DNA from 2 places in the Streptomyces sp. NPDC024687 genome. Region 2 is predicted to be linked to the other one. Evidence: predicted binding sites of a transcription regulator. Region 2 holds the regulator's gene; the other holds the start of a gene.
The links. The regulator HrcA, encoded in region 2, represses chaperone genes, less so after heat shock. The targets are predictions, from matches to a motif close to TTNGCACTCNGNNNNNCNGAGTGCNAA.
Positions count from the first base shown of each region.

Region 1: a site for HrcA is predicted at 2,461-2,487, ahead of groL (chaperonin GroEL). Genes of this name have one in related genera too.

Region 1 is NZ_JBVHLJ010000006.1:438,526-453,153, reverse strand. It holds gene thrC (threonine synthase) at 1-1,129, shown strand, start outside; gene ACZ39I_RS25630 (MoaD/ThiS family protein) at 1,126-1,401, shown strand; gene ACZ39I_RS25625 (cold-shock protein) at 1,844-2,050, shown strand; gene groL (chaperonin GroEL) at 2,650-4,275, shown strand; gene ACZ39I_RS25615 (NADH:flavin oxidoreductase) at 4,639-5,772, shown strand; gene ACZ39I_RS25610 (carboxylesterase/lipase family protein) at 5,863-7,386, shown strand; gene ACZ39I_RS25605 (hypothetical protein) at 7,447-8,016, opposite strand; partial or broken gene ACZ39I_RS25600 (hypothetical protein) at 8,105-8,921, opposite strand; partial or broken gene ACZ39I_RS25595 (DinB family protein) at 9,195-9,754, opposite strand; gene ACZ39I_RS25590 (DUF397 domain-containing protein) at 9,780-9,974, opposite strand; gene ACZ39I_RS25585 (helix-turn-helix domain-containing protein) at 9,958-10,797, opposite strand; gene ACZ39I_RS25580 (hypothetical protein) at 10,913-11,305, shown strand; gene ACZ39I_RS25575 (class I SAM-dependent methyltransferase) at 11,315-11,986, shown strand; gene ACZ39I_RS25570 (dihydrofolate reductase family protein) at 12,033-12,671, shown strand; gene ACZ39I_RS25565 (hypothetical protein) at 13,013-13,477, shown strand; gene ACZ39I_RS25560 (hypothetical protein) at 13,568-13,852, shown strand; gene murQ (N-acetylmuramic acid 6-phosphate etherase) at 14,016-14,628, opposite strand, start outside.
Region 2 is NZ_JBVHLJ010000001.1:359,724-374,351, forward strand. It holds gene ACZ39I_RS01595 (SpoIIE family protein phosphatase) at 1-584, shown strand, start outside; gene hemW (radical SAM family heme chaperone HemW) at 615-1,847, shown strand; gene ACZ39I_RS01605 (DUF3097 domain-containing protein) at 2,027-2,833, opposite strand; gene ACZ39I_RS01610 (MBL fold metallo-hydrolase) at 2,868-3,596, opposite strand; gene hrcA (heat-inducible transcriptional repressor HrcA) at 3,746-4,762, shown strand; gene dnaJ (molecular chaperone DnaJ) at 4,763-5,902, shown strand; gene ACZ39I_RS01625 (nitronate monooxygenase) at 6,067-7,143, shown strand; gene ACZ39I_RS01630 (16S rRNA (uracil(1498)-N(3))-methyltransferase) at 7,140-7,889, shown strand; gene ACZ39I_RS01635 (VOC family protein) at 7,907-8,296, shown strand; gene ACZ39I_RS01640 (hypothetical protein) at 8,433-8,909, shown strand; gene ACZ39I_RS01645 (S41 family peptidase) at 8,955-12,170, shown strand; gene ACZ39I_RS01650 (histidine triad nucleotide-binding protein) at 12,204-12,557, shown strand; gene ACZ39I_RS01655 (ribonuclease Z) at 12,564-13,469, shown strand; gene ACZ39I_RS01660 (adenosine deaminase) at 13,490-14,479, shown strand; gene ACZ39I_RS01665 (MFS transporter) at 14,576-14,628, opposite strand, start outside.

The sequences.
Region 1 (14,628 bases), on a different contig from region 2:
CTCGGCCTACGAAACCGAGGAGCTCCGCAAGCGCATCGAGGCGGGACCTTCGAACATCTGGCGCTACGCCCCGCTGCTGCCCGTCCCCGCGGACGTGGCCGACAAGCCCAACATCAACCCCGGCTGGACCCAGCTCGTCAAGGCCGACAACCTCGCCCGCGAGCTTGGCGTGACCGGCGGCCTGTACATCAAGGACGACTCCGGCAACCCGACGCACTCCTTCAAGGACCGCGTCGTCGCGCAGGCCATCGAGGCCGCCCGCGCCTTCGGCTTCACCACCCTCTCCTGCTCCTCCACCGGCAACCTGGCCGGCGCCGTCGGCGCCGCCGCGGCCCGGGCCGGCTTCCGCTCCTGCGTGTTCATCCCGCACGACCTGGAGCAGGGCAAGGTCGTCATGGCCGCGATCTACGGCGGCGAGCTCGTCGGCATCGAGGGCAACTACGACGACGTGAACCGCTTCTGCTCCGAGCTGATCGGCGACCCGGCCGGTGAGGGCTGGGGCTTCGTCAACGTCAACCTGCGGCCGTACTACGCGGAGGGCTCCAAGACCCTGGCGTACGAGATCTGCGAGCAGCTGGGCTGGAAGCTCCCCGACCAGCTGGTCGTGCCGATCGCCTCCGGCTCGCAGCTCACGAAGATCGACAAGGGTCTGCAGGAGCTGATCAAGCTGGGGCTCGTCGAGGACAGGCCGTACAAGATCTTCGGCGCGCAGGCGGAGGGGTGCTCGCCGGTGTCGGTGGCGTACAAGGCCGGGCACGACGTGGTCCGCCCCCAGAAGCCGGACACCATCGCCAAGTCGCTGGCCATCGGCAACCCCGCGGACGGTCCGTACGTGCTGGACATCGCGCGTCGTACCGGCGGTGCGGTGGAGGACGTGAACGACGAGCAGATCGTCGACGCGATCAAGCTGCTGGCGCGGACCGAGGGGATCTTCGCGGAGACCGCGGGTGGCGTGACGGTGGGTGTGACCCGCAAGCTGATCGAGAACGGCGTCCTCGACCCGACGAAGACCACGGTGGTGCTGAACACCGGCGACGGTCTCAAGACCCTGGACGCGGTGGCCGGTACCGGGCTCACCGCCACGATCCGTCCGAATCTGGACTCTTTCCGAGAGGCTGGCCTCGCATGAGCGTCAACGTCCGCATCCCCACCATCCTGCGCACCTACACCGGCGGCAAGGCCGAGGTGCAGGCCGAGGGTGGGACCCTCGCCGAGGTCATCTCCGATCTGGAGAAGAACCACACCGGTATCGCGGCGCGTGTTCTCGACGACCAGGGCAAGCTGCGGCGGTTCGTGAATGTGTACGTGAACGACGACGATGTGCGGTTCGAGCAGGGGCTGGAGACGGTGACGCCCGACGGGGCCGGAGTCTCCATCATCCCGGCGGTCGCCGGCGGGTGACCGTATGACTGGTCATTACCTTCGGTAACAGAAATTACCGAGTGTTCATCCGATTGCCCTCTCCGCGAAGAAGCGGAGGGGGCAATTCTCTATGGTTGAGCACGGTACAGTTGGGGAACCTGCTGCTTCCTTCATGCCGCACGCATATGAGTTCCGACTTCGGATGCGACGAGAAGTAGCCAAAGTGTGTGGGTTCTTTGCGTCTTATGCTCCTTTTGTGGGGCCCGACTTGCCCCGAATTCGGGCGAATTCTCACTACATTCCGGACCCCTTCCGTCCGGAATTCTCGTCCGATTGACCTGTTGCAGACGGCAGTTGGACAGATACATTCAGCCGCGGTCGACGCGTTCCGGCGCACGCCCCCAACCATGTGGGGGGTGAGGTCTGACCCGGATCCATGAAGTGTGGATCCGTGCAAGGGCCAGTAATAGGGGAGTTAGGCATGGCTCAGGGCACCGTCAAGTGGTTCAACGCGGAGAAGGGGTACGGCTTCATCGCGGTCGACGGTGGTGCGGATGTATTCGTCCACTACAGCGCGATTCAGATGGACGGCTACCGCACCCTTGAAGAGGGCCAGCGGGTCGAGTTCGAGATCTCGCAAGGTCAGAAGGGGCCGCAGGCGGACATGGTTCGTCTCGCGACTGGCTGAAGCACGCGCCGGGTAACAACAGCGTCGTTCTTCGTTCTTCTTCGGAGGGCTCGTACCCCATGGGGAGTCATGGGTACGGGCCCTTCGGCATGCGTGTGCCTCCGGAGGGCGAGCAGTGTTCGTCTGCGGGTCCGGTGGGGGCGGGCGTTGTGCGCAGTTCCCCGTGCCCCTGAATGCCTGCGGCGGCCTGTTTCGGTCCGGTGGGGGCTTGGGTGGCGCGTGCGGTGTGTTGGGGGTCGGTGCCGGGACGCCGGCCGCTGCGGGCGGACACCCCCCACCCCGTCCCCTGCGCGCCGTACGCGGGTTGCGGCCCGTGTCGTCACAGGTCACGCCCGGGGCCTGCCGCCCCCGGACCACCCGCCCGGGCGGCCCACTCACCCCCGCCCCGGGGGCCCGATACGCGAGAGGCGCTTGCACTCGACCATGCCGAGTGCTAATCATTGGCGTTAGCACTCTGAAGGTGAGAGTGACAAAGATGGACCGGGTCGGTGAGGCCCGCAGGCCTTGTGGGGCAAGGATCCACAGGCCGGCGAGCCGTCCGTCGCGGGCGCGGGCGCGGTCCGAAGGAATCACCCCCAGTCCTGGAGGGACCACTTCACATGGCCAAGATCATCGCGTTCGACGAGGAGGCGCGGCGCGGCCTCGAGCGCGGCATGAACCAGCTCGCGGACGCCGTCAAGGTGACGCTCGGCCCCAAGGGCCGCAACGTCGTCCTCGAGAAGAAGTGGGGCGCCCCCACGATCACCAACGATGGTGTTTCCATCGCCAAGGAGATCGAGCTCGAGGACCCGTACGAGAAGATCGGCGCCGAGCTGGTCAAGGAAGTCGCCAAGAAGACGGACGACGTCGCCGGTGACGGTACGACCACCGCGACCGTGCTCGCCCAGGCCCTGGTCAAGGAAGGCCTGCGCAACGTAGCCGCCGGCGCCAACCCCATGGCCCTCAAGCGCGGTATCGAGAAGGCCGTCGAGGCCGTCTCCGCCGCCCTGCTCGAGCAGGCCAAGGATGTCGAGACCAAGGAGCAGATCGCCTCCACGGCCTCCATCTCCGCCGCCGACACCCAGATCGGCGAGCTCATCGCCGAGGCGATGGACAAGGTCGGCAAGGAAGGCGTCATCACCGTCGAGGAGTCCCAGACCTTCGGTCTGGAGCTGGAGCTCACCGAGGGTATGCGCTTCGACAAGGGCTACATCTCGGCGTACTTCGCCACCGACATGGAGCGGATGGAGGCGTCGCTCGACGACCCCTACATCCTGATCGCCAACTCCAAGATCGGTTCCGTCAAGGACCTGCTCCCGCTCCTGGAGAAGGTCATGCAGTCGGGCAAGCCGCTGCTGATCATCGCCGAGGACGTCGAGGGCGAGGCCCTGTCGACCCTGGTCGTCAACAAGATCCGCGGCACCTTCAAGTCCGTCGCCGTCAAGGCCCCGGGCTTCGGTGACCGCCGCAAGGCGATGCTGAACGACATCGCCATCCTCACCGGCGGCGAGGTCATCTCCGAGGAGGTCGGCCTCAAGCTGGAGAACACCACCATCGACCTCCTGGGCCGCGCCCGCAAGGTCGTCATCACCAAGGACGAGACCACCATCGTCGACGGTGCCGGCTCCTCCGAGCAGGTTCAGGGCCGGGTCAACCAGATCCGCGCCGAGATCGAGAACAGCGACTCGGACTACGACCGCGAGAAGCTCCAGGAGCGCCTGGCGAAGCTCGCCGGTGGCGTCGCCGTCATCAAGGCCGGTGCCGCGACTGAGGTCGAGCTCAAGGAGCGCAAGCACCGCATCGAGGACGCCGTTCGCAACGCGAAGGCGGCCGTCGAGGAGGGCATCGTCGCCGGTGGTGGCGTGGCCCTCATCCAGGCCTCCTCGGTCTTCGAGAAGCTGGACCTGGAGGGTGACGAGCTGACCGGCGCCAACGCCGTGAAGCTGGCCCTGGAGGCCCCGCTCAAGCAGATCGCCGTCAACGGTGGTCTCGAGGGTGGCGTCATCGTCGAGAAGGTGCGCAACCTGCCCGTCGGCCACGGCCTGAACGCCGCGACCGGTGAGTACGTCGACATGATCGCCGAAGGCATCATCGACCCGGCGAAGGTCACGCGCTCTGCCCTGCAGAACGCCGCCTCCATCGCCGCGCTGTTCCTCACCACCGAGGCCGTCATCGCCGACAAGCCGGAGAAGGCGGGCGCTGCCCCGGCCGGCGGCGGCATGCCGGGCGGTGACATGGACTTCTGATCGACCCCTGGCCGCCAGGCCTGACGGTTGATCAACGTCCTTGCCGGGGGCGGCACTTCCTGGAAACAGGGGGTGGCCGCCCCCGGGCTTTTCTTGCGCTATGCTTGATCACGAGCCGCCCGACGTGAACTTCCGTCGGTCGACTACGCGTTGGTGGTCCAAGGAAAGACGCCCCGCTTCCTGCGGGGAGATGCAGGTGCAAGGCCTGCCCGGCGCTCCACAAGAAGCCCGCCCCACAGTCGTGGGGCGGGCTTCTTCCATGCGTGGCCCGACTCACAGCGCTATCGGAAATCCTGGGGCCGATGAGGCGGTTGACTCCTGGGTACTGTCCATGCGCATGCACATACCGAGGAGTACCCCCACGTGACCGCCCCCGCCACGCCTCCGGCCGCCTCCCGGGCCGCCGAGATCCTCTCCCGTCCGGTCCACATCAACGGTCTGACCGTCCCGAACCGCATCGCGATGGCGCCGATGACCCGGTACTTCTCCCCGGGCGGTGTCCCCGGTGAGGACGTCGCGTCGTACTACTCCCGCCGGGCGGGGGCCGGAGTCGGTCTGATCGTCACCGAGGGCACGTACGTCGGCCACGAGTCGGCCGGGAACAACGGCAGCGTCCCGCGGTTCCACGGTGAGGAGCAGCTGGCGGGCTGGGCGAAGGTCGCCGAGCAGGTGCACGCGGCGGGCGGCACCATCGTCCCGCAGCTGTGGCACATCGGCATGGTGCGCGAACAGGGGCAGCCGCCCTACGCCGACGCCCCCGCGGTCGGCCCCTCCGGCATCCGTCCCGGCGCCGACGAGCCCACCGGCAAGGCGATGACCCAGCGCGACCTGGACGACGTCATCGGCGCGTTCGCCGAGGCCGCGGCCGCCGCCGAGCGCATCGGCTTCGACGGTGTGGAGATCCACGGAGCCCACGGCTACCTCGTCGACCAGTTCCTGTGGGCGGGCACCAACCGCCGCACCGACGCCTACGGCGGTGACCCCGTCGCCCGTACGAAGTTCGCGGCGGAGATCGTCGCGGCCGTACGCGAGACGGTGTCGCCGGAGTTCCCGATCATCTTCCGCTACTCGCAGTGGAAGCAGGAGGCCTACAAGGCGCGGCTCGCCGAGACGCCGGAGGAGCTGGAGGCGATCCTCGCCCCGCTCGCCGCGGCCGGTGTCGACGCCTTCCACGCCTCCACCCGCCGCTACTGGCTCCCCGAGTTCGACGGCTCCGACCTCAACCTCGCCGGCTGGACCAAGAAGCTCACCGGCAGGACCACCATCACCGTCGGCTCGGTCGGTCTCGACGGCGACTTCATCCGCGGCTTCGCGGGCGAGGGCTCCCCGGTCAAGGGCATCGACGACCTGCTCGACGCCCTGGAGCGCGAGGAGTACGACATGGTCGCCGTCGGCCGCGCACTGCTCCAGGACCCGCAGTGGGCGGCGAAGGTACTGGCCGGCCGCTTCGACGAACTTCAGCCGTACGACGCGTCCGCGCTGAAGTCGTTGAGCTGACGGCACAAGGCTCCCCGGCTTGGTTGACTCGGGCAAGGGACGTGGGCTGGAGTGAGGCGAAGCAGCCCCGACCTGTGAGGAGTTCGACCGATGACGTCAGCCGAGGGTCTCGAAGTGCGCACCGCGGCCGGTGCCGTGCGCGGGCGGGCCGAGGACGGACTGGTGGTCTTCCGGGGGATCCCGTTCGCCGAACCGCCGGTGGGCGAGGCGCGGTTCCAGGCGCCGCGGCCCGTGCAGGGCTGGGAGGGGACCCGGGAGGCGTACGACTTCGGGCCCCCGCCCCCGCAGGAGTCCGCCTTCCAGGCGCGCGCGGGTGCGCTGGAGACGCCCACCGGCGACGACTGGCTGACGGTCAACGTCTGGACGCCCGGCACGGACCCGTCGGCCCGCCGCCCGGTGATGGTGTGGATCTACGGCGGCGCCTACAAGCTGGGCCACTCCGGCAGCCCCGGCTACGACGCCCAGCACCTCGCGCGCGCCGGTGACCTGGTCGTCGTGACCCTCAACTACCGCCTCGGCATCGAGGGATTCGCCCTGCTGGAGGGGGCGCCCGCGAACCGGGGGCTGCTGGACCAGGTCGCGGCGCTGGAGTGGGTGCGGGACAACATCACGGCGTTCGGCGGGGACCCCGGGCAGGTCACGGTGTTCGGGGAGTCGGCCGGGGCCGGGTCCGTGGCCTCGCTGCTGGCGATGCCGAGCGCGCGGGGACTGTTCGGGCGGGCCGTCGCACAGAGCGTGCCCGGCCCGTACTTCTCCGCCGAACTCGCCCGGGACATAGCCGTGGAGATCGGCAAGGAGGCGGGTCTGGCGCCGACCGCTGCCGCGCTGTCCGCCGTGGATCCGCGGGAACTGCCCACGGCCGGGGAGCGGTTGAGCGCGCGGATGCGCGAGTACGACGACCGGTGGGGGCAGGTGGCCCCCACCGCGACGCCGTTCGCACCGGTCGTCGACGGCGAGGTGCTGCCCACGACCCCCTGGGAGGCGCTGGCGGCGGGCGCGGCGCGGGACGTGGAACTGCTCGTCGGGCACAACCGCGACGAGTACCGGCTCTTCCTCGCCCTCGGTGAACAGCTCGGCAGGATCACCGAGGAGCAGGCGGCCGCGGCGCTGCGGATCTTCGCGCCGGGCCCGGACGGCGAGCGCTCCTACCGCGAGGCCTTCCCGGACGCCACCCCGACCGGACTCCACGAACGCGTGCAGACGGACTGGCTGTTCAGCATCCCCTCCCTGCGGCTGGCCGAGGCGCAGACCGCGGGCGGCGGCCGGGCCCACCTCTACGAACTCACCTGGCCCGCACCGGCGTTCGGTGGCGCGCTCGGTGCCTGCCACGGCCTGGACATCCCGCTCCTGTTCGGCACGTACGACGCGGACCTCGGGAATCTGCTGTTCGCGGGGACCGGGGTGCCGGACGAGGCGAGGGCACTGACCGCGCGCTTCCAGGCGGCGTGGACGGGCTTCGCGCGGACCGGGGACCCGGGATGGCCGGCGTACGACGGCGAGGGGCGCGCCACTCAGGTCCTGGACGCCACGCCGGAGGTGCGGCCGTACCCGGAGGAGGTCTCGCGGCGGCTGTGGGAGGGGTACGACTTCGCGGCGCTGCCGCTGCTCAAGTAGGTCTCCCGGTCTCCCGTGCTCCCGTGCTCCCGGGCTCCGGGGCGTTCGGGCGTTCGGGCTCTAGAGATTGCCGAGCGGCTCGATGTCGACCCGCACCGGGGTGCCCCACACCCGCAGCACCTCGTAGTCGGTGAACTCGTGGACGAGCCGGTACGCCATCGCGGCGCGCGGTCCGCGACGCTGGGCGTTGATGTACAGCTCGGCCTCGTGCCGGTCCCGCCTCGGCGTCCCGCACAGCTGCCACTCCTGGCCGGTCCACAGCTCCGGCAGCCAGCGCTGCTGGGGCTGGGGGCGGTCCTCGCGGACGCCGTAGCGGGAGGGAGTGGGTTCGGCGGAGCGGGGGCGGGCGGCGGGACCGTTGATCTCGGCGCGACGGGCCGCCCTGCGCCGGGTCTCGCACAGCAGGCACAGGTCGGGGGCGTTCTCGTCGACCGGGCCGTTCGGGTGCTCGGCGCAGCGGGTGGTGGGGACGGCGGTGGTGACGGTGGTCTCCAGCAGCTCCAGGGCCCGCTTGAGGTCCGTCCTGACCTCGTGCAGCTTGGCGTCCGGGGCGTCGCCGGAGAGCGACTCGCCGTGCTCGCCGAGGAGACGGAGGGCGCGGCCTAGGGCGGTGAGCTGGGCGTGGTTCATGGTCCCAGTCTGCGTAATCCTTGAGTTTTTCGGTATCGAGGGTGCATCCATGGTGTCCCGGGGTGGTGTCGGCGGACCGCAGGAGCGGTCACACGGGCGTCCCTTCTTCTCGTTTCAGGGACATCGCGGTCCGGATCTCGTTCGCGCGGGCGTGGATCTCGGGGGCGGGCAGGAGCGAGGCGGGGCGCGCGGGGGCGTATCCGTCCCGGCAGCCGTTGCACAGACCCCCCGGCAGGGCCTCCGGAGGGCCGGGGACTCTGCACTCCGCGCACTCCAGGATCCGGTGGGGCGCTTGGGGAAGCGGCAGCTCCGGGGGCACTTTGTCGGTCAGACGGCGACGGGAGCAGGGCGGCCGGGTGGTGGACCGGGGTCGGCAGCCCGCTGGTCAGGGCGTGGCGTACGACCTCCTCGCTCGCCCCCCGGGCGAACCACTCGCCCACCAGCGGGGCGAGGGCCGCGCAGTCGGCGGCGGAGAGGGACAGCGAGGGGGCCTCGCGGCCCAGCGCGGCGAGGAGGATGTGGGCGCGGGAGCGGGTGGGCGGGCGGTGTTCGGTGTCTTCCGGTACGTCACCCCTCGTGAAGGCCGCCCACCAGTCGTCATCGCGTGCGGTACGGGACCACCACGATCGGGTGATCCAGCGATGCCCTCCGGAAGCGGAGTCCAGGCGTTCGCGCCCCCGGCGCAAGTGGCCTTCCTGTTGGAGGCGGTTGAGGGCCGTGCCGAGCGCACATTGCCCGTACGGCAGCGTCTTGGCCAGCGTCTTTACGGAGATGTCGGCGCCCTCGGGGAGGCGGTCGAGGTACGCGGCGATGGCGGCTTCGCGGGGTGGGAGGTAGGCGAAGTCGTGCGCGGTGCGGGGGCGTTGGTCGGGGACGCTGCGTTTGCCGTACCCCGGCTTGGCCATGGGGTGCGGGGATGCGTGCGCGGGCAGGAAGGCAGGACTAAGCTTGGCGTCAGCCACGGGTCGACTCGCGTTCGATCTCGTAGGTCAAGCCCCCGCAGGTGTTGGTAGCACCTGGCGGGGGCTGTTCGTTATTCGGGCACGCTAGACGATCGTAACGCTGCGTGGCAAGTCGAACGCGTCAAGTCAACACGCGGGGTGGGAGGGCGGGTTGGGGCCCTCCATCCATTCCTTGAAAAGAGGGCTCGGAGCTGGAGGCTTGAGCTTCGGGGCCGGTCAGCCCATGCTCTTGGCGCCGTCCAGGGACTCGCGGATGATGTCGGCGTGACCCGCGTGCTGAGCGGTCTCGGCGGCGATGTGCAGCAGCACCCTGCGGGCCGACCAGCGGGCCCCAGGCTCGTTCCAGGGCGCCTTGGGCAGTGGGTGAGAGACGTTCAGGTCGGGCAGGGCGGTGACGAGTTCGTCGGTGCGGCGGGCCGTCTCGTCGTAGTCGGCGAGCACACCGGGTAGTCGGCGAGCACACCGGCCAGCGTCTCGCCGGGCTGCATTCGGAACTCGTCGGCCCGTCGGGCGAAGTCTTCCTCGGTCATCGCGGTGAAGTCGGGCATGGCCGCGGGGCCGTTGAGGATGAAGTCCGCCCAGTGTCGCTCCACCGACGTGACGTGCTTGATCAGGCCGCCCAGACACAGCTCGCTGGCGGTCGTCCGCTGCCCGGCCTGCTCGTCGGTGAGGTCGCGGGTCGTGAAGCGCAGGAAGCGCCGGCTGTGGGCCAGCGCCTCCAGCAGGTCGGTGCGCTCGTCGGTGGCGGTGGCGGTGGTGTGTGTGGTGTCGGTCATGGGACCACGCTAGGAGCCGTATAGGTCAGATCCTGACCTCTACGACCGCCTCGACGAAGGCGGACCATGACTCCGGCCGGAGCATGAGCTTCGGGCCGTGGGGGTTCTTGGAGTCGCGGACGGGGACGGTGGTGGGGTGACCGTCGGCTACTTCCAGGCAGTCGTCGCCGGTGCCACCGCTGTACGTGGACTTGCGCCAGGACTCAGGGGTGTTCCTCATGTGCGTAATCCTGCGCCATCGCCCTGATCAAGACCAGGGACTTCTCGCGGGGGAGGGCGGATGACGTGAGGAGTTCGTAGTAGAGCCGGTAGCGGGCGACGCTCGCGGGATCGTCCTCCAGCCGTCCGGTGTCGACTCCCTCCAGGTAGACCAAGGGCGGAGCGTCGTCGAAGTCCATCAGCTTGATGGAACCCTGCATCGCCGGGTGGGCTCCCGCGTCGAACGGCAGGACCTGGACGATGACACGGCTCCGGTGGGCCAGGTCGACGATGTGGTTCAGTGCCTCGCCCATGACCGCTCGGCTGCCCGTGACCCGACGCAGCGCGGCTTCGTCAACCACGGTCCACAACAGCGGCGTTGTTGGATCGGCCAGGATGCGGGTCCGCTCCATCCGGCCCTTCACCAGTTCCTCGATCACGTCGTCCGGAGCTGTCGGCTGATAGGCACGGCAGACGGCTCGTGCGTACGCGGGTGTCTGGAGCAGGCCGGGGATCAGCATCGACGCGTATTGCCTGATCGCCGTACACCTCGCCTCCGCCTCGGCGGCCTCCGCGAAGTGCTCCCGGTACTTGGACTTCGCCGACGCCCCACAGTTCCGCCGGAAGAAGTCCTCCGTCCCCAACACCTCATCCAGCAACCGCGCGTACTCCGACTGCATCCTCCGCGTACCCGACTCCAACTGCCCCACGAACGACCCGCTCACGAACAGCCGTTGCCCCAACTCCTCCTGGCTCAGCCCCGCCTTCTCCCGCGCGTGCCGCAACTCCGCGCCCAGCAGCGCCCTCGGGGACGACGACGGGTCCAGATCCTTCGGTCCTGCCATGCCCAGCTCCCGATCCAGCAGACGAGGTTGTTGGGACGCCCTGTCTGGCCAGGTTAGAGCCGCACCCGACACGCTGTGTTGCGAATCACCAACTCTGCGTGCCGATGGAGGAAGCGTGCGGTCCACCCAAGAAGTCCTGGAGTCCCTGCGGGAGGCGCTCACCGGCGTAGGTGTCGTCCTGCCGTCCCTCGCCGTCGACCCCCTCACCGGCGCCGGTGACGAGCCCTTCCCGCTGGTCGACCTGGGGCGCTGCAACGTACGGACGGCCGAGCGGCTGGCGTCCGTACTGCGCGGGGAGCGGCCACCGGTGGGGTCGTACGTCGTCGACGAGCGGGACGGGCGCGTGGGGGAGGTGATGGGGCACCTGTCCGGAAGAGTCCAGCTCAGGCCCCTCGGTGGCGGGCGGGAGTGGGACTGTCCGCCGGAGTCCACCGGGCCCGCGCCGCAGGCCGACGTACTACGGGCCAGGGTGCGGAAGGCCAACAGGGAGGGACGGCTGCCCTGTTGAAATGGACCCATGCCGCTCCTGGACGCCCTCGCTCGCTTCAACGACGCCCACCCCTGGTCCCACAACGCCCACTTCCACCCGTGGCTCATGCGCCGGCTGCCCCGCCGCTACGACCGTGCCCTGGACGTCGGGTGCGGATCCGGAGACCTCGCCCGGCTGCTGGCCACGCGCGCGACACACGTGCACGGCATCGACAGCGACGAGCGCATCATCGACGCGGCGAGGGAGTCGACCGATCCCGGCCTCCCCGTCACCTTCTCCGTCGCGGACGCGCTGTCGTACGACGAGGGGGGCCGTTACGACGTCATCACCTGCGTCGCCGTACTCCACCACCTGCCCCTGACCGAGACCCTCACCCGCTTTCGGCAGCAGCTGGCCCCCGGTGGAACGCTGGTGATCGTCGGGCTGACGCGAGAAGACACCCGCGTACAGGCTCTCCTCGGCCTCGTGTCCGTACCGCTCAACCTGGTCACCGATTGGGTCAAGAACAGGGGACGCAGGGCACCACGGCGTCCCGTCGCGATGACCGCCCCGACCCGCCCGGCCGACGTACCCCACACCGAATTCGTCCGGGAGGCTCGCCGCATCCTCCCCGGGGTCCGGCTGCGGCGGCGCCTCTTCTGGCGATACACCCTCGTCTGGAAAAAGGTGCGCGGGGATGTCGATCCAGGCAGGCTCTGAACGACGCAGGGGGTGAGAGCACGACATCCCACGAGAGGTGAAGGCCATGCCCAAGGTCCGGGTCCACAACGTGACGATCTCTCTCGACGGCTTCATGGCCGGTCCGAACCAGCGACTGGACGCCCCGTTCGGCGACGGCGTCGGCTGGGGCGACGAGCTGCACAGCTGGTTCATCTCCGCGTCCGAGGACGCGGCCGCGGGGAAGACCGGGACCGATGTCGACCACTTCGTCCGCGGTGATCAGAACATCGGCGCCACGATCATGGGGCGGAACATGTTCGGTCCGCAGCGCGGGCCGTGGGAGGACGAGTCCTGGCAGGGCTGGTGGGGCGAGAACCCGCCCTACCACCACGACGTCTTCGTCCACACCCACCATCTGCGCCCGGACCTGGAGATGGCCGGCGGCACCACCTTCCACTTCACCGACGAGCCGCCGGAGACGGTCCTGGGGCGCGCGTTCGACGCCGCGGACGGCAAGGACGTCCGGATCGGCGGCGGGGCGGCGGTCATCCGGCAGTATCTGCGCGCCGGGCTGATCGACGAACTGCACGTGGCGATCGCGCCGCTCCTCATCGGCGGCGGCGAGCGGCTGCTCGACGACCTGGGCGAGGGGATCGACGGCTACCGCGTGTCCGAGCTGGTCAGCTCACCGAACGTGACGCACGCGCTGTTGGTCCGCCGCTGAGGCCGTTACTGAGGTTTTCGGCCTGGGGTGACGGTGATCTCGCGGGTGGGTGTATCCGTGAGGGATGCGGTATCCCAAAGTGACGGTATCGGGCGTCTCAGCCCACCACGCCTGTTGCATAGAGCAGCCCCAGGACGGCCAGGACCGTCTGTGTTTGGCGGTGCCGGAGTACTTGCCAGGGCTTCCGCCTGTGCCCACGCGGCGGCATAGGCGTCGGTGGCCCGCGGGGATGCTCAGCGCCGGGCGGCGGTCCCCGCAGCGTCACAACACGGCCACAGCGCCCCCACAGTGGCTCCACGCGTCGCATGATGCCCCCTCAGCATCCAAGCCCCGGGGGAACCATGAAGACCCGCACAGCCGCCTGCGCCGCACTCCTCGCCCTCACCGCCGCCCTCACCGCATGCAGCGACGGAGGCGACGCCAAGGCCGACCCGGCCGCCTGCAAGACGGCCATGCGCAAGCAACTCCAGGACGCCATCGACGCCGGCGCGAGCGCCACACCCGGCACCCACCCCTCCCTGTGCGCCGGCATCGCCACCAAAACACTGGAGAAGTACGCGGGCGAGCTCATGGCCGACCAGGTCCGCGACGCCGTGAACGGCGCCCTGCCCACCGCCATTGCCACCGCCACCACGGGCGTCACGTCCGAGTGCCGGGCCTGGATCGAAGAGGAACTCCTCAGCACAGGCGGCGGCATCGACGCCACCGAGGGCTACAAGGTCTGCGGCAACGTGCCCGAGGACGAGCTGAACCAGGCCATCGCGGACGTCACCAGCAGCCTGATCACCGCCACACCCACACCCTGATCCATGCGGGGAGGCGGCGCCGGTACCCAGCCACACCACCTGCCGGCCGCGCTGCTGTACCTAACGGCGGAACAGCTTCAGGATTGGGACGTGGCGATCGCGCTGGTAGGCGCCCACGCCGAGTGCTTCTCCGACGATCCAGACATGCACGACAACCATCTGTGGCACATGGACCTGCCGGCCCGAGCGGAACGGATTCCAGAACTTACGGAGCGCGCCCTCACGAGAGCGGGGTATGGAGGCGGCGCCGCGTGCCCGCGCCGGATGCCGGTGCAACGAATCCACACCGTGCCGGAGGGGAAACTATTTGCGTCGCGTGCGCCCTATCACGGCTGCGACCAAGAGGACGGCTACGACTATGACGACCAGAACTGAGATTGGCGTTCCGGACGGCCATCCCTTGTAGGCCATTGTGACGTCGTTCATTTCACCTCACGAAGTTGCTCGATTATAAATTCCTGCCGTTTCGTTGCCGAGCTTGTCGTGCGACCACCGCGTGGTGGAGCCGGTCTGGCCGGTCAGCCGGCTGGCGTCGTTGTCAGTGGGTCGTCGTCGCCAGGGCCGCCCGCAGATGGCCCCCCGTCTCCTCCAGGAGTCGGGCCGCCGTGGGGCCGTCGACGTCGGCCAGGATCGTCAGGATCGCGTTCTTGACCTCGCCGTCCGTCGCGGCCAGGGCGCGCTCGACCTCCTCGTCGTCGGCGCCGGTGGCCAGGGCGACGATACGGCGGGAGCGGGCGCGCAGCTTGTCGTTGGAGGCGCGGACGTCGACCATCAGGTTTCCGTAGGTCTTGCCGAGCCGGATCATCGTGATCGTCGACAGCATGTTGAGGACGAGCTTCTGGGCCGTGCCGGCCTTGAGCCGGGTCGAGCCGGTGAGCAGTTCGGGGCCGACGACCACCTCGATGCCGTGATCGGCCGCGGCCGCCAGCGCGCTGCCCGCGTTGCAGGACAGGCCGACCGTCAACGCCCCCTGCGCGCGGGCGTGTTGAACCGCGCCCACGGCATAGGGGGTACGGCCGGACGCGGACACCCCGACCACCGTGTCCAGGGTGGTCACCGCGAGGCCGTCGAGGTCGGCCCGCGCCAGCTCCGCGGAGTCCTCCGCCCCCTCGACGGACGTGACCAGGGCCCCGGGGCCACCCGCGATCAGG
Region 2 (14,628 bases):
GGCTGGCGCGGCCCTGGCTCCGGCTGCTGGCCCGTGAGGGCTACCGCGTCGCCGACGTCCTGGACCGGCTCAACCAGCTGCTCCTCGACGACGCCACGGAGGCCGCCGACGCCGCCGCACGAGCCCTGGCGGCCGCGGGCGGACGCCCCATGAACCCCGGCGACGGCCCGCAGAACCGCTTCCTCTCCGTCCTGTACGGCGAGCTCGCGCCCTTCGACGGCGGCGTGCGCTGCACCCTCGCCTCCGCCGGACATCCGCTGCCGCTGCTGCTCGGATCGGGCGGTGAGGTCCGTACGGCCGCGCGGCCGCAGACCCTGCTCGGGGTCGTCGAGGACGAGACGTACACCAGCGAGACCTTCGAGCTGCGGCCCGGCGACACCCTGCTGTGCGTCACCGACGGGGTGACCGAGCGGCGCAGCGGCCCCCGGCAGTTCGACGACGAGGACGGGCTCGCGGAGGCGCTCGCCGGATGCGCGGGGCTGGACGCCGAGCTGATCGCGGAGCGCATCAAACGGCTGGTGCACGAGTTCGGGGCACGGCCGCCGGAGGACGATCTGGCGCTGCTGGTGCTGCAGGCGGAGTAGGTGTCCGCGGGGTGCTGGACAATGGAGGACATGCCTTCCGCACTCCCCGACGGCGAACCCGTCCCCGACGACGGCTCACTCCCCGCGTCCGCGCTCACCGGGTCCGCCGACCGCCCTCTCGGCTTCTACCTGCACGTTCCGTACTGCGCGACCCGCTGCGGCTACTGCGACTTCAACACCTACACCGCGACCGAGCTGCGCGGTTCGGGCGGGGTGCTGGCCTCCCGCGACAACTACGCGGACACGCTGATCGACGAGATCCGCCTGGCCCGGAAGGTCCTGGGCGACGACCCGCGCCCGGTGCGCACGGTGTTCGTCGGGGGCGGTACGCCGACGCTGCTGGCCGCCGGGGATCTCGTACGGATGCTGGGGGCGATCCGTGACGAGTTCGGGCTGGCCGCGGACGCGGAGGTGACCACCGAGGCGAACCCGGAGTCGGTGGACCCGGCGTATCTGGCGGCGCTGCGGGAGGGCGGCTTCAACCGGGTGTCCTTCGGGATGCAGAGCGCGAAGCAGCACGTACTGAAGGTGCTGGACCGCACGCACACGCCGGGGCGGCCCGAGGCGTGCGTGGCGGAGGCCCGCGCGGCGGGGTTCTCGCACGTCAACCTCGACCTGATCTACGGCACTCCCGGCGAGTCCGACGACGACTGGCGGGCGTCCCTGGAGGCGGCGATCGGCGCCGGCCCCGACCATGTGTCGGCGTACGCGCTGATCGTCGAGGAGGGCACGCAGCTTGCCCGTCGTATCCGTCGGGGTGAGGTGCCGATGACGGACGACGACGTGCACGCGGACCGCTATCTGATCGCGGACTCGGTGCTGGCAGAGGCCGGATTCGATTGGTACGAGGTGTCGAACTGGGCCACCTCCGAGGCGGGCCGCTGCCTGCACAACGAGCTGTACTGGCGGGGCGCCGACTGGTGGGGCGCCGGACCCGGGGCGCACTCGCACGTGGGCGGGGTGCGGTGGTGGAACGTGAAGCATCCCGGCGCGTATGCGGCTGCGCTGGCCTCCGGGAAGTCACCGGGGGCCGGCCGCGAGCTCCTCTCGGAGGAGGACCGGCGGGTCGAGCGGATCCTGCTGGAACTGAGGCTGCGGGAGGGGGCGCCGCTGTCGCTGCTCCGGGAGGAGGGGCTCGCGGCTTCCCGGCGGGCCCTGGGGGAGGGGCTGCTGGAGAGCGGGCCCTACGCGGAGGGGCATGCCGTGCTGACACTGCGGGGGCGGTTGCTGGCGGACGCGGTGGTCAGGGACCTGGTGGATTAGGCGCCTGGTGCGGGTGACTCGGCGGATTGTGTGGCTGGTCGCGCCCACGCGGCGGTAGCCGCACATCGATACAGCCCCGCGCCCCTGAGCAGGTTGCGGCTGCGGTCGGTCACACGCGCGACCAGCCACAACGAACCCGCAGCCGTACGACCCGCCCGCAGACCCGCCGCGCGTATCCGCTACGGCGCCGTGACGAAGTCGATCAGTTCCTCCACCCGCCCCAGCAGCTCCGGCTCCAGGTCCCGGTAGGACCCCACCCGCTTCAGGATCGCCTGCCACACCGCGCCCGTGTTCTCCGAGGGCCAGCCCAGGGCCTTGCACACGCCCGTCTTCCAGTCCTGGCCGCGCGGTACCCGTGGCCACGCCTCGATGCCCAGGGCCGACGGCTTCACGGCCTCCCAGATATCGATGTACGGGTGTCCGACGACCAGGGCGTGCTCGCTGGTCACCGACGCGGCGATACGGGACTCCTTGCTGCCCGGCACCAGGTGGTCCACCAGGACGCCGAGCCGGGCGTCCGGGCCCGGCGCGAATTCGGCCACGATCGACGGCAGGTCGTCCACGCCCTCCAGGTACTCCACGACCACGCCCTCGATGCGCAGGTCGTCGCCCCACACCTTCTCCACCAGCTCCGCGTCGTGACGGCCCTCGACGTAGATACGGCCGGCGCGGGCCACGCGTGCGCGTGCGCCGGGGACGGCCACCGACCCGGAAGCGGTACGGGAGGGCCGTACCGGACCGCTCGAAGGCGGTTTCACCAGCGTCACCACCCGGCCCTCCAAAAGGAAACCGCGCGGCTCCAGCGGGAACACCCGGTGCTTGCCGAAGCGGTCCTCCAGAGTGACCGTGCCCGCCTCGCAGCGGATCACCGCGCCGCAGAAACCCGTGCCCGGCTCCTCCACCACCAGACCGGGCTCGGCGGGCACCTCCGGCACCGGCTTGGGCTTCTTCCACGGAGGGGTCACGTCGGCGGAGTACTGGCGCATTCGGATGACGATAGGAGAACCGGCCCGGGGATCACTACGACACGCCGAAACGGGCGGCCAGCGCGTCCCGCTGGGCCCTCACGAACGCCGCGTCCACCACCGCTCCGTGACCGGGCACGTACAGCGCGTCCTCGCCGCCCAGTGCCAGCAGCCGGTCCAGCGCGGCGGGCCAGTGCGCCGGTACGGCGTCCGGGCCCGCCTGCGGTTCGCCCGACTCCTCGACCAGGTCGCCGCAGAAGACGACCTCCGGGGCGCCGGGGACGAGGACGGCGAGGTCGTGGGCCGTGTGGCCGGGGCCGACGTTCGCCAGCAGGACCTGGCGGCCGTCGCCGAGGTCGAGCGTCCACTCGCCCGAGACGTGATGCCGGGGCGAGAGGAGGGCGTCCACCGCCTCGTCGGCCACCGCCGGGTCCAGTCCGTTGCGCACCGCGTCCGCCCGCAGTTCCGCGCGGCCGCGCCGCCCCGCCAGCACCGTCTCCACGCCCACCGCGCCGAACACCTCCGCCCCCGCGAACGCCGCCGCCCCGAAGACATGGTCGAAGTGGGGGTGGGTGAGCGCGAGATGGGTCACACGGTGGCCGGCCAGTTCCTTGGCCTGCGCGCGTAGCCGGGCACCCTCCGCGAGGCCGGAGCCCGCGTCCACCAACAGGGCCGTGTCCGCGCCGATCACCAGGCCCGCCGTACAGTCCCAGCCCGGCAGCCGGCACCGTCCCACCCCGGCCGCGACCCGCTCCCACCCGAGCTCTTCCCAAGTCACCGTCATACCGCGACGCTAGCCGTACGACCGGTCCCGCCAGGACCAGCCTTGCCCGAGGAGTACCCCACCGCCGTACACTGGCCGGGGGACGCTGGCACTCGGGCGGACAGAGTGCCAGGCAAGGCGCAAGGGAACGACTTCTGGAGGTGTGCGCGATGCTGAGTGAACGCAGGCTTCAGGTGTTGCGCGCCATCGTCCAGGACTATGTCGGCACCGAGGAGCCGGTCGGGTCGAAGGCCCTGACCGAGCGGCACAACCTCGGAGTCTCCCCGGCGACCGTCCGCAACGACATGGCGGTCCTCGAGGACGAGGGCTTCATCGCCCAGCCGCACACCAGCGCCGGGCGGATCCCGACCGACAAGGGCTACCGGCTGTTCGTCGACAAACTGGCGGGCGTCAAGCCGATGACCGCGCCCGAGCGGCGCGCGATCCAGAACTTCCTCGACGGCGCCGTGGACCTCGACGACGTCGTGGCCCGCACCGTGCGGCTGCTCGCGCAGCTCACGCGGCAGGTGGCCGTCGTGCAGTACCCGTCCCTCACCCGCTCGACCGTGCGGCACGTGGAGCTGCTCTCGCTCGCCCCCGCGCGCGTGATGCTCGTGCTGATCACGGACACCGGCCGGGTCGAGCAGCGCATGGTCGACTGCCCGGCCCCCTTCGGCGAGGCCTCGCTCGCCGATCTGCGGGCGCGGCTCAACAGCCGGATCGCCGGGCGGCGGTTCGCGGATGTGCCGCAACTGGTCGAGGACCTGCCCGAAGGCTTCGACGTCGAGGACCGGGGTACGGTCTCGACAGTGCTCTCCACTCTTCTGGAGACGCTCGTCGAGGAGAACGAGGAGCGGCTGATGATCGGCGGCACCGCGAATCTCACCCGCTTCGGACATGACTTTCCCCTCACCATCCGGCCCGTCCTGGAGGCTCTCGAGGAGCAGGTCGTTCTCCTCAAGCTCCTTGGTGAGGCCGGGGATTCGGGCATGACCGTACGTATTGGTCACGAGAACGCCTACGAGGGACTCAACTCCACTTCGGTGGTGTCGGTCGGTTACGGTTCGGGCGGCGAGGCAGTCGCCAAGCTCGGCGTGGTCGGACCGACCCGCATGGATTACCCGGGAACGATGGGAGCGGTACGCGCAGTGGCACGGTACGTCGGACAGATCCTGGCGGAGTCGTAAGTGGCCACGGACTACTACGCCGTTCTCGGCGTGCGCCGCGACGCGTCGCAGGATGAGATCAAGAAGGCGTTCCGTCGGCTCGCACGCGAGCTGCACCCGGACGTCAACCCGGATCCCAAGACCCAGGAGCGGTTCAAGGAGATCAACGCCGCCTACGAGGTGTTGTCGGACCCGCAGAAGAAGCAGGTCTACGACCTCGGCGGCGACCCGCTCTCGCAGGCCGGTGGCGGTGGCGCGGGCGGCTTCGGGGCCGGTGGGTTCGGGAACTTCTCGGACATCATGGACGCGTTCTTCGGTACGGCCTCGCAGCGGGGTCCGCGTTCGCGCACCCGGCGCGGCCAGGACGCGATGATCCGGCTGGAGATCGAGCTCGACGAGGCGGCCTTCGGCACGACGAAGGACATCCAGGTCGACACGGCGATCGTCTGCACCACCTGCAGTGGTGAGGGCGCGGCGCCGGGGACCTCCGCTCAGACGTGTGACATGTGCCGCGGCCGCGGTGAGGTGTCGCAGGTGACGCGGTCGTTCCTGGGCCAGGTCATGACGTCCCGCCCGTGCCCGCAGTGCCAGGGCTTCGGCACCGTGGTCCCGACCCCGTGCCCCGAGTGCGCCGGCGACGGCCGGGTCCGCTCGCGTCGCACGCTCACCGTCAAGATCCCGGCCGGTGTGGACAACGGCACGCGGATCCAGCTCGCGGGCGAGGGCGAGGTGGGCCCCGGTGGCGGTCCCGCCGGTGACCTGTACGTCGAGATCCACGAACTCCCGCACTCGCAGTTCCAGCGCCGGGGCGACGACCTGCACTGCACGGTCACGCTCCCGATGACCGCGGCCTCCCTCGGCACCAAGGTCCCGCTGGAGACCCTCGACGGCCTGGAGGAGGTCGACATCCGCCCGGGCACCCAGTCCGGCCAGTCGATCCCCCTGCACAGCCGGGGCGTCACCCACCTGCGCGGCGGCGGCCGGGGCGACCTCATCGTCCACGTCGAGGTCCAGACCCCGACCAAGCTGGACCCCGAGCAGGAACGCCTCCTGCGCGAGCTGGCCAAACTCCGCGGCGAGGAACGGCCCACGGGGCAGTTCCAGCCAGGGCAGCAGGGGTTGTTCAGTCGGTTGAAGGACGCGTTCAACGGGCGTACCTGAGCTGGGGGACGACTGCCGGGGGTCCGGGGGTTGTCCCCCGGGCAGACACAGTCAGCCCGGTCAGCAAGGGTTGTTCTCGCGGTTGAAGGATGCGTTCAACGGGCGTACGTGAGCTGTCCAAGGGCCGATTCGGACTTGTGCGGAGGACGTGACAACATGCCGTCATGTCCTCCGCACTGACCGATCTCTTCCCTCATCCGATCGTGCAGGCCCCCATGGCGGGCGGCGTCTCCGTGCCGCGCCTCGCCGCCGCCGTGTCCGATGCGGGCGGGCTCGGATTCCTCGCCGCCGGGTACAAGACGGCCGACGGGTTGTACCAGGAGATCAAGCAGCTGCGCGGGCTGACCGGACGCCCCTTCGGCGTCAACCTCTTCATGCCGCAGCCGGAGTACGCCGACCCCGCCGCCGTCGAGGTCTACGCCCACCAGCTGGCCGGCGAGGCCACCTGGTACGACACCGAACTCGGTGACCGCGACAGCGGCCGTGACGACGGGTACGACGCCAAGCTCGCCGTACTCCTCGACAACCCCGTGCCGGTGGCCTCCTTCCACTTCGGCATCCCGAGCAGCGAGGCCCTGGAGTCGCTGCGCCGCGCCGGCACCTTCACCCTCGTCACCGCGACCACCCCCGAAGAGGCCCTCGCCGTGCAGTACGCGGGCGCCGACGCGGTCATCGCGCAGGGCGTCGAGGCCGGCGGTCACCAGGGCACCCACCGCGACCTCCCCGAGCAGGACGGTTCCGGCCTCGGACTCCTCTCCCTGGTCGCCCAGATCCGCGAGACGGTGACCATTCCGGTCGTCGCCGCCGGCGGCATCATGCGTGGCAGCCAGATCGCCGCCGTCCTCGCCGCCGGCGCGTGCGCGGCCCAGCTCGGCACGGCGTTCCTCGCCAGCCACGAGTCCGGCGCCCACGACGTGCACAAGCAGGCGCTGACCAACCCGCTCTACGTCCGCACCGAGCTCACCCGCGCCTTCTCCGGCAGACCGGCCCGCGGCCTGGTCAACCGCTTCCTGCGCGAGCACGGACCGTACGCGCCCGCCGCCTACCCCGAGGTCCACCACCTCACCGCCCCGCTCCGCAAGGCCGCCGCCAAGGCCAAGGACGCCCAGGGCATGGCGCTGTGGGCGGGCCAGGGCCACCGGATGGCACGGGACCTGCCCGCGGGGCAGCTCGTGGAGATACTCGCGGCCGAACTCGACGCAGCGAGGACAGCGTTGTCGGGCAAGGGAGACCTGCGATGACCGCACCGGTGTTCGTGGTCGAGCACTTCGACGCGGGCGGCGACGGACGGTACGTCCTCGACGGCCCCGAAGGGCGCCACGCCGTCTCCGTGAAACGGCTCCAGCCCGGCGAGGACGTCATCCTCACCGACGGCGCCGGACGCCGGGCCGACTGCGTGGTGCTCGCCGCCGAGGGCAAGGACCGGCTGATCGTCCAGCTCGACTCGGTGACCGAGGAACCTCAGGCCCAGCCCCGCATCACTGTCGTCCAGGCCCTCCCCAAGGGCGACCGCGGTGAACTCGCCGTAGAGACCATGACCGAGGTCGGCGTCGACGCCATCGTGCCCTGGCAGGCGGCCCGCTGCATCACCCAGTGGAAGGGCGACCGGGGCCTGAAGGCGCTCGGCAAGTGGCGGGCCACCGCACGCGAGGCCGGCAAGCAGTCCCGCCGGGTCCGCTTCCCGGAGATCGCGGACGCGGCAAGTACCAAGCAGGTTGCCGCACTTCTCGCCAAAGCCGACTTCGCCGCCGTGCTCCACTCCGACTTCGAACGCGGCAGCGAGCCGCTGGCCACCGCCGAACTCCCCGACGAGGGCGAGATCGTGCTGGTCGTCGGTCCCGAAGGAGGCGTCGCGAAGGACGAGTTGGCGCTCTTCGAGGAGGCCGGTGCGCGCGCCTACGTCCTCGGGCCCACCGTGCTGCGCACGTCGACCGCCGGAACCGCGGCGACCGCTCTGCTCCTCGGCCGTACCGGCCGCTGGTCCTGACCCTTGGAAGGACGGCTGTGGAACTCGCACAGGTACGCCTGCTCGTCACCGACTTCGCCGCCTGCTACCGCTTCTACGCCGAGGTCCTCGGCCTCAAGCCCCAGTCGGGGGCGACGCAGGGGCCGTACGAGAAGTTCAGCCCCGCCACCGGCTCGGCGGGCATAGCCCTGCAGGACCGGTCGATGATGGCGGCGGTCCTCGGCGAACTGGGCGACACGGCCACCGGCCACCGGTCCCTGGTCGTGCTGCGCGTCGACGACCTGGACACCTACTGCGAGCAGATCGCCGCCCGCGGCGCCACCCTGCTGCACGGCCCGTCCCCGATGACGGACCGCATGCGCGTCGCCCACCTCAAGGACCCGGAGGGGAACCTGGTGGAACTCCAGGAGTGGCTGCTGCGCACCTGAGCACCGCGGCACCCGACCGGCGCACAGGTGGCCGTATGCGCCCTACCGTCCCGGGCGGGACGGTGGCAGGCTGCCCTCCATGGTGGCGTTGAGACGGAACGGGCGTCGGCCGCGCGGGGTGCGAGCAGCGGGTGTGATGGGGGTTGCCGTGCTGGCCGTGGGCGGGGTCGCCGCCTGCGATCCGACCGGTGCGGTCAGCTCCGCGACCGTGGCGTACACCACCGACCAGCTGGTCACCAAGGAGCTGAACCGGCAGAAGGCCGACGTGAGTTGGCTGACCTGCACGGCCTCGTACGACAACGGCGACCGGACGCCGAGTTCCAGTGTGAACACCGTCGCCACCGTCGACTGCGACGGGAAGACACGGGACGGCAAGGACATCACCGTCAAGGGCAAGGTGACCCGGACCGTCAGCGGCGCGTGTGTGCGCGGGGACCTCACCGCCACCGTCGGCGGCAGACAGTGGTTCCGCGTCGACGGGCTCGGCGACTGCAATGCCACCCCCACGCCCCCGGCCGGCAACCCGAGGCAGCCCGGCCCGACCGTCACCGTGACCGTCACCAAGACGATCTGGTGCCAGAACGACCCGCAGTGCTGGCCCGACGGCAAGTGATCGAAACCTCTGTGCACGGGCACCGCCCGTGCGTAGGGTAATCGGGTGACACAGCCTGCGACGTCTGCATATCTCCGGTTTCCGCACCTGCGGGGCGAGTTGGTGGCCTTCACCGCCGAGGACGACGTGTGGCTCGCGCCGCTCGACGGCGGGCGCGCCTGGCGGGTCAGCGCGGACAACGTGCCGGTCACCCACCCCCGTATCTCGCCCGACGGCACCACCGTTGCCTGGACCTCCGCCCGCGACGGCGCCCCCGAGGTGCACATCGCCCCGGTCGACGGCGGACCGTCCAGGAGGCTGACCCACTGGGGCAGTGCCCGCACCCAGGTGCGCGGCTGGACCCCGGACGGCGAGGTCCTCGCGATCACCACCCACGGCCAGGCCAGCCTGCGCCGCAGCTGGGCCCGCACCGTCCCGCTCGACGGCGGCCCCGGCACCACCCTGCCGTACGGCCCCGTCGGCCATGTCGCCGACGGCCCGGCGACCGTGATCCTCTCTGCTCCCATGGGCCGCGAGGCCGCCTGGTGGAAGCGCTACCGGGGAGGCACCGCGGGGAAGCTGTGGATCGACCGCGACGGCGACGGCGAATTCGTACGGCTCCACGAGGAGTTGGACGGAAACCTGGAGTACCCCGTGTGGGCGGGCGACCGGATCGCCTTCCTCTCCGACCACGAGGGGACCGGTGCCGTCTACTCCTCCCTCGCCGACGGCTCCGACCTGCGCCGGCACACCCCCCTTGACGGCTACTACGCCCGGCACGCGGCAGGCGACGGCACCCGGATCGTCTACACCTCCGCCGGCGAGCTGTGGATCCTCGACGACCTCGACGGCGCCGAACCGCGCCGCCTGGAGGTCCGGCTCGGCGGACAGCGCGCCGACCGGCAGCCGTTCCCCGTGGACGCCTCCCGCTGGTTCGGCTCGGCCGCCCCCGACCACACCGCACGCGGCAGCGCGGTCGCCGTGCGCGGCGCCGTCCACTGGGTCACCCACCGATCGGGCCCGGCCCGCGCGCTGGCCGCCGAACCCGGCGTCCGGGCCCGGCTGCCGCGCACCTTCCGCACCGAGGGCGAGGAGTGGGTGGTGTGGGTGACGGACGCGGAGGGCGACGACGCCCTGGAGTTCGCGCCCGCCACCGGACTCGCCCCCGGCGCCACCCCGCGCCGCCTCGCAGCGGGACAGCTCGGCCGCGTCCTGGGGCTCGCCATGGCCCCCGACGGCAGCCGGGCCGCGGTCGCCGCGCACGACGGCCGCGTGCTGCTCGTCGAGCGGGAGACCGGCGAGGTCCGCGAGGTCGACCGCAGCGAGGACGGCGACGTACGGGGCCTGACCTTCTCGCCCGACTCGGCCTGGCTCGCCTGGTCGCACCCCGGCCCCGCCCCGCTCTGCCAGCTCCGCCTCGCCAACACCACCGACCTGTCGGTCACCGAGGCGACCCCGCTGCGCTTCCAGGACTACGCCCCCGCGTTCACCCTCGACGGCAAGCACCTGGCCTTCCTCTCCAACCGCTCCTTCGACCCGGTCTACGACGAGCACGTCTTCGACCTCGCCTTCGTCATCGGCGACCGCCCGCACCTGATCACTCTGGCCGCGACCACCCCGTCCCCCTTCGGCCCGCAGCGCCACGGCCGCCCCTTCGAGGCCCCCGACAAGGACGAGACCCCCGACAGCGAGGGCACCCCGGCCACCCGCATCGACCTCGAAGGACTCGCCGACCGGATCGTGCCCTTCCCGGTGGAGGCCGGCCGCTACTCCAACCTGCGCGCGGCCAAGGACGGCGTGCTGTGGCTCCGGCACCCCGTCCAGGGTGTCCTCGGCTCCTCCCGGGCCACCCCCGACGACCCCGACCCCAAGACCGACCTCCAGCGCTACGACCTCGCCCAGCAGCGCCTCGAACACCTGGCCGTCGACGCCGACCACTTCGCCGTCAGCGGCGACGGCAAGCGGGTCCTGCTGTGGACCGACGGCCGACTGAAGGTCGTACCGAGCGACCGGCGTGCCTCCAACGACGACGACAGCGACACGAACATCTCCGTCGACCTCGGCCGCATCCGCCAGACCGTCGACCCGTCGGCCGAGTGGCGGCAGATGTACGAGGAGACCGGCCGCATCATGCGGGACCACTTCTGGCGTCCCGACATGAGCGGCGTCGACTGGAACGGCGTCCTCGACCGCTACCGTCCGGTCCTGGACCGCCTGGCCACCCACGACGACCTCGTCGACCTCCTGTGGGAGGTGCACGGCGAACTCGGCACCTCCCACGCCTACGTCACCCCCCGCGGCCACGGCGGTCACGGCCCCCGGCAGGGCCTGCTCGGCGCCGACATCTCCCGCCACGACGACGGCCCCCAGGGCTCGGCCCAGTGGCGCATCGACCGCATCCTGCCGACCGAGACCTCCGACCCCGCCGCCCGCTCCCCGCTCGCCGCACCCGGTGTCGCGGTGCGTGCCGGGGACGCGATCGTCGCCGTGGGCGGCCGGCCGGTCGACCCGGTCGCCGGCCCCGGCCCGCTCCTGGTCGGCACGGCCGGCCGGCCGATCGAGCTCACCGTCTCCCCGTCCGGCGGCGGCGACCTGCGCCACGCGGTGGTCGTCCCGGTCTCCGACGAGGAGCCCCTGCGCTACCACGCCTGGGTCGCCGACCGCCGCGCCTACGTCCACGAGAAGTCGGGCGGACGGCTCGGGTATCTGCACGTCCCGGACATGCAGGCCCCCGGCTGGGCTCAGATCCACCGCGATCTGCGCGTCGAGGTGGCCCGCGAGGGCCTGGTGGTCGACGTGCGCGAGAACCGCGGCGGCCACACCTCCCAGCTCGTCGTCGAGAAGCTGGCCCGCCGGATCGTCGGCTGGGCGGTACCGCGGGGGATGACCCCGTACAGCTACCCGCGCGACGCGCCGAGGGGCCCGGTCGTCGCCGTGGCCAACGAGTTCTCCGGCTCCGACGGCGACATCGTCAACGCGGCGATCAAGGCGCTGGGCATCGGCCCCGTCGTCGGCACCCGCACCTGGGGCGGGGTCATCGGGATCGACAGCCGCTACCGCCTGGTCGACGGCACGCTGATCACCCAGCCGAAGTACGCCTTCTGGCTGGAGGGCTACGAGTGGGGCGTCGAGAACCACGGCGTCGACCCGGACGTGGAGGTCCTCCAGCGGCCGCAGGACTATGCGGCGGGCCGGGACGCCCAGCTGGACGAGGCGGTGCGGATCGCCCTGGAGGCACTGGACAGCGCTCCTGCCAAGATTCCGCCGGCTCTGCCTGACTAAGATGCCCCCGAGATCCGAGGCGAAAGGAACACCATGCCAGGGGAACCCCAGGGCGACTGCCTGTTCTGCAAGATCGTCGAAGGCCAGATCCCGGCCACGATCGTCCGGGAGACGGACACCACCGTCGCCTTCAGGGACATCAACCCCCAGGCCCCCACCCACGTCCTCGTCATCCCCAAGGCCCACTACGAGAACGCCGCCGCCCTCGCCACCGCCGCCCCGGAACTGGCCGCGGACGTCCTCCGGGCAACCGAGGCCGTCGCGGAGCAGGAAAAGCTGGAGAGCTACCGCACCGTCTTCAACACGGGCACGGGCGCCGGACAAACGGTCTGGCACGCCCACGCCCATGTGATCGGCGGCCGCGGCCTCCACTGGCCCCCCGGGTAACTCCCCGTGTCCGTACGTGAATTGGTCGTCCTCGGCACCGCCAGCCAGGTCCCCACGAGGCACCGCAACCACAACGGCTACCTGCTGCGCTGGGACGGCGAGGGCCTCCTCTTCGACCCCGGCGAGGGCACCCAGCGCCAGATGCTGCGCGCCGGGGTCGCCGCCCACGACCTCCACCGGATCTGTGTCACCCACTTCCACGGCGACCATTCCCTCGGCCTCGCCGGCGTGATCCAGCGCATCAACCTCGACCGGGTCCCGCACCAGGTCACCGCCCATTACCCGGAGTCCGGGCAGCGCTTCTTCGACCGCCTGCGGTACGCGACGGCGTACCGGGAGACGGTTCAGCTCACCGAGGCACCGGTCGCGGCCGACGGGGTGCTCGCGCGGACGGGCGGCTACACGCTGGAGGCCCGCCGGCTCTCCCACCCCGTCGAGTCCTACGGCTACCGCCTCACGGAACCCGACGGCCGCCGCATGCTCCCCGACCGCCTCGCCGCGCACGGCATCAAGGGACCCGACGTCGGACGGATCCAAAAGGAAGGCTCCCTGAACGGCGTCCTCCTCGACGACGTCAGCGAGGTCCGCCGGGGCCAGCGGTTCGCGTTCGTCATGGACACCCGCCTGTGCGACGGCGTCCACGCCCTCGCGGACGGCTGCGACCTGCTCGTCATCGAGTCGACCTTCCTCGACGAGGACGAACGACTCGCCGTGGAACACGGTCATCTGACCGCCGGTCAGGCCGCTACGGCCGCCCGGGACGCCGGCGTACGGCATCTCGTGCTCACCCACTTCAGCCAGCGCTACTCCGAGCCGGCGGAGTTCGAACGGCAGGCGCGGGTGGCGGGGTACGAGGGCGAGCTGACCGTGGCCCACGACCTCCTGAGGGTGCCGGTTCCGAAACGGCGGTAAAGCGGCCGTACGATGCTTTGATGTCCCTCCCGAAAGCTGAACTGCACCTGCACATCGAAGGCACCCTGGAACCGGAGCTGGCTTTCGAGCTGGCCGCGCGCAACGGCGTCGAGCTGCCGTACGCCACCACGGACGAACTCCGCGAGGCGTACCGGTTCGAGGATCTCCAGTCCTTTCTGAACCTGTACTACGAGCTCATGGCCGTCCTGCGCACCGAGCGGGACTTCGAGGACCTGGCGAACACCTATCTCGCCCGGGCCGCCGCGCAGGGGGTGCGGCACGCGGAGATCTTCTTCGACCCGCAGGCGCACCTCGCGCGGGGCGTGGAGATGGGGACCGTGGTGGAGGGGCTGTGGCGGGCGCTGGGCAGCAGCTCGCAGAACCACGGCGTCTCGACGCAGCTGATCATGTGCTTCCTGCGGGACGAGTCCGCCGAGTCGGCCCTTCGGACGCTGGAGGCCGCGAAGCCGTATCTCGACCGGATCGTCGGGGTCGGGCTCGACTCCGCCGAGGTGGGGCATCCGCCGGTGAAGTTCCGCGAGGTGTACGAGGCCGCCGCGGCGCTGGGGCTGCGGCGGGTGGCGCACGCCGGGGAGGAGGGGCCGCCGGAGTACATCGTCGAGGCGCTGGACGTGCTCGGGGTGGAGCGGATCGACCACGGGCTGCGGTGCGTGGAGTCGCCGGAGCTGGTGGCCCGTCTTGTGCGGGACCGGATTCCGCTGACGCTGTGTCCGTTGTCCAACGTGCGGCTCCGTACGGTGGATGTGCTCGCCGATCATCCGCTGCCGGCCATGTTGGATGCGGGGTTGATGTGCACGGTGAACTCCGACGACCCGGCTTATTTCGGGGGTTATGCGGGGGACAACTTCGAGGCCGTTCAGCAGGCTCTGGGACTGAGTGAGGAGCGGCTGCGGGAGCTGGCCCGCAACTCCTTCCTCGCGTCCTTCTTGGAGCACGATGAGGAGCTGCGGGCCCGGTATCTGGCGGAAGTTGATGCGTACGAGTTCTGAGGTGCGTGGTCGGGTGCGGGTGCTTCGTGGCTTGTCGCGCCCGCGCGGCGGAGCCGCATATTGACACAGCCCCGCGCCCCTAAAAGCCAAAAGCACTCACGCCGCCGTCGCCTTGTCGTACACCTGGGCTTCCACCTGGATCTCCACCA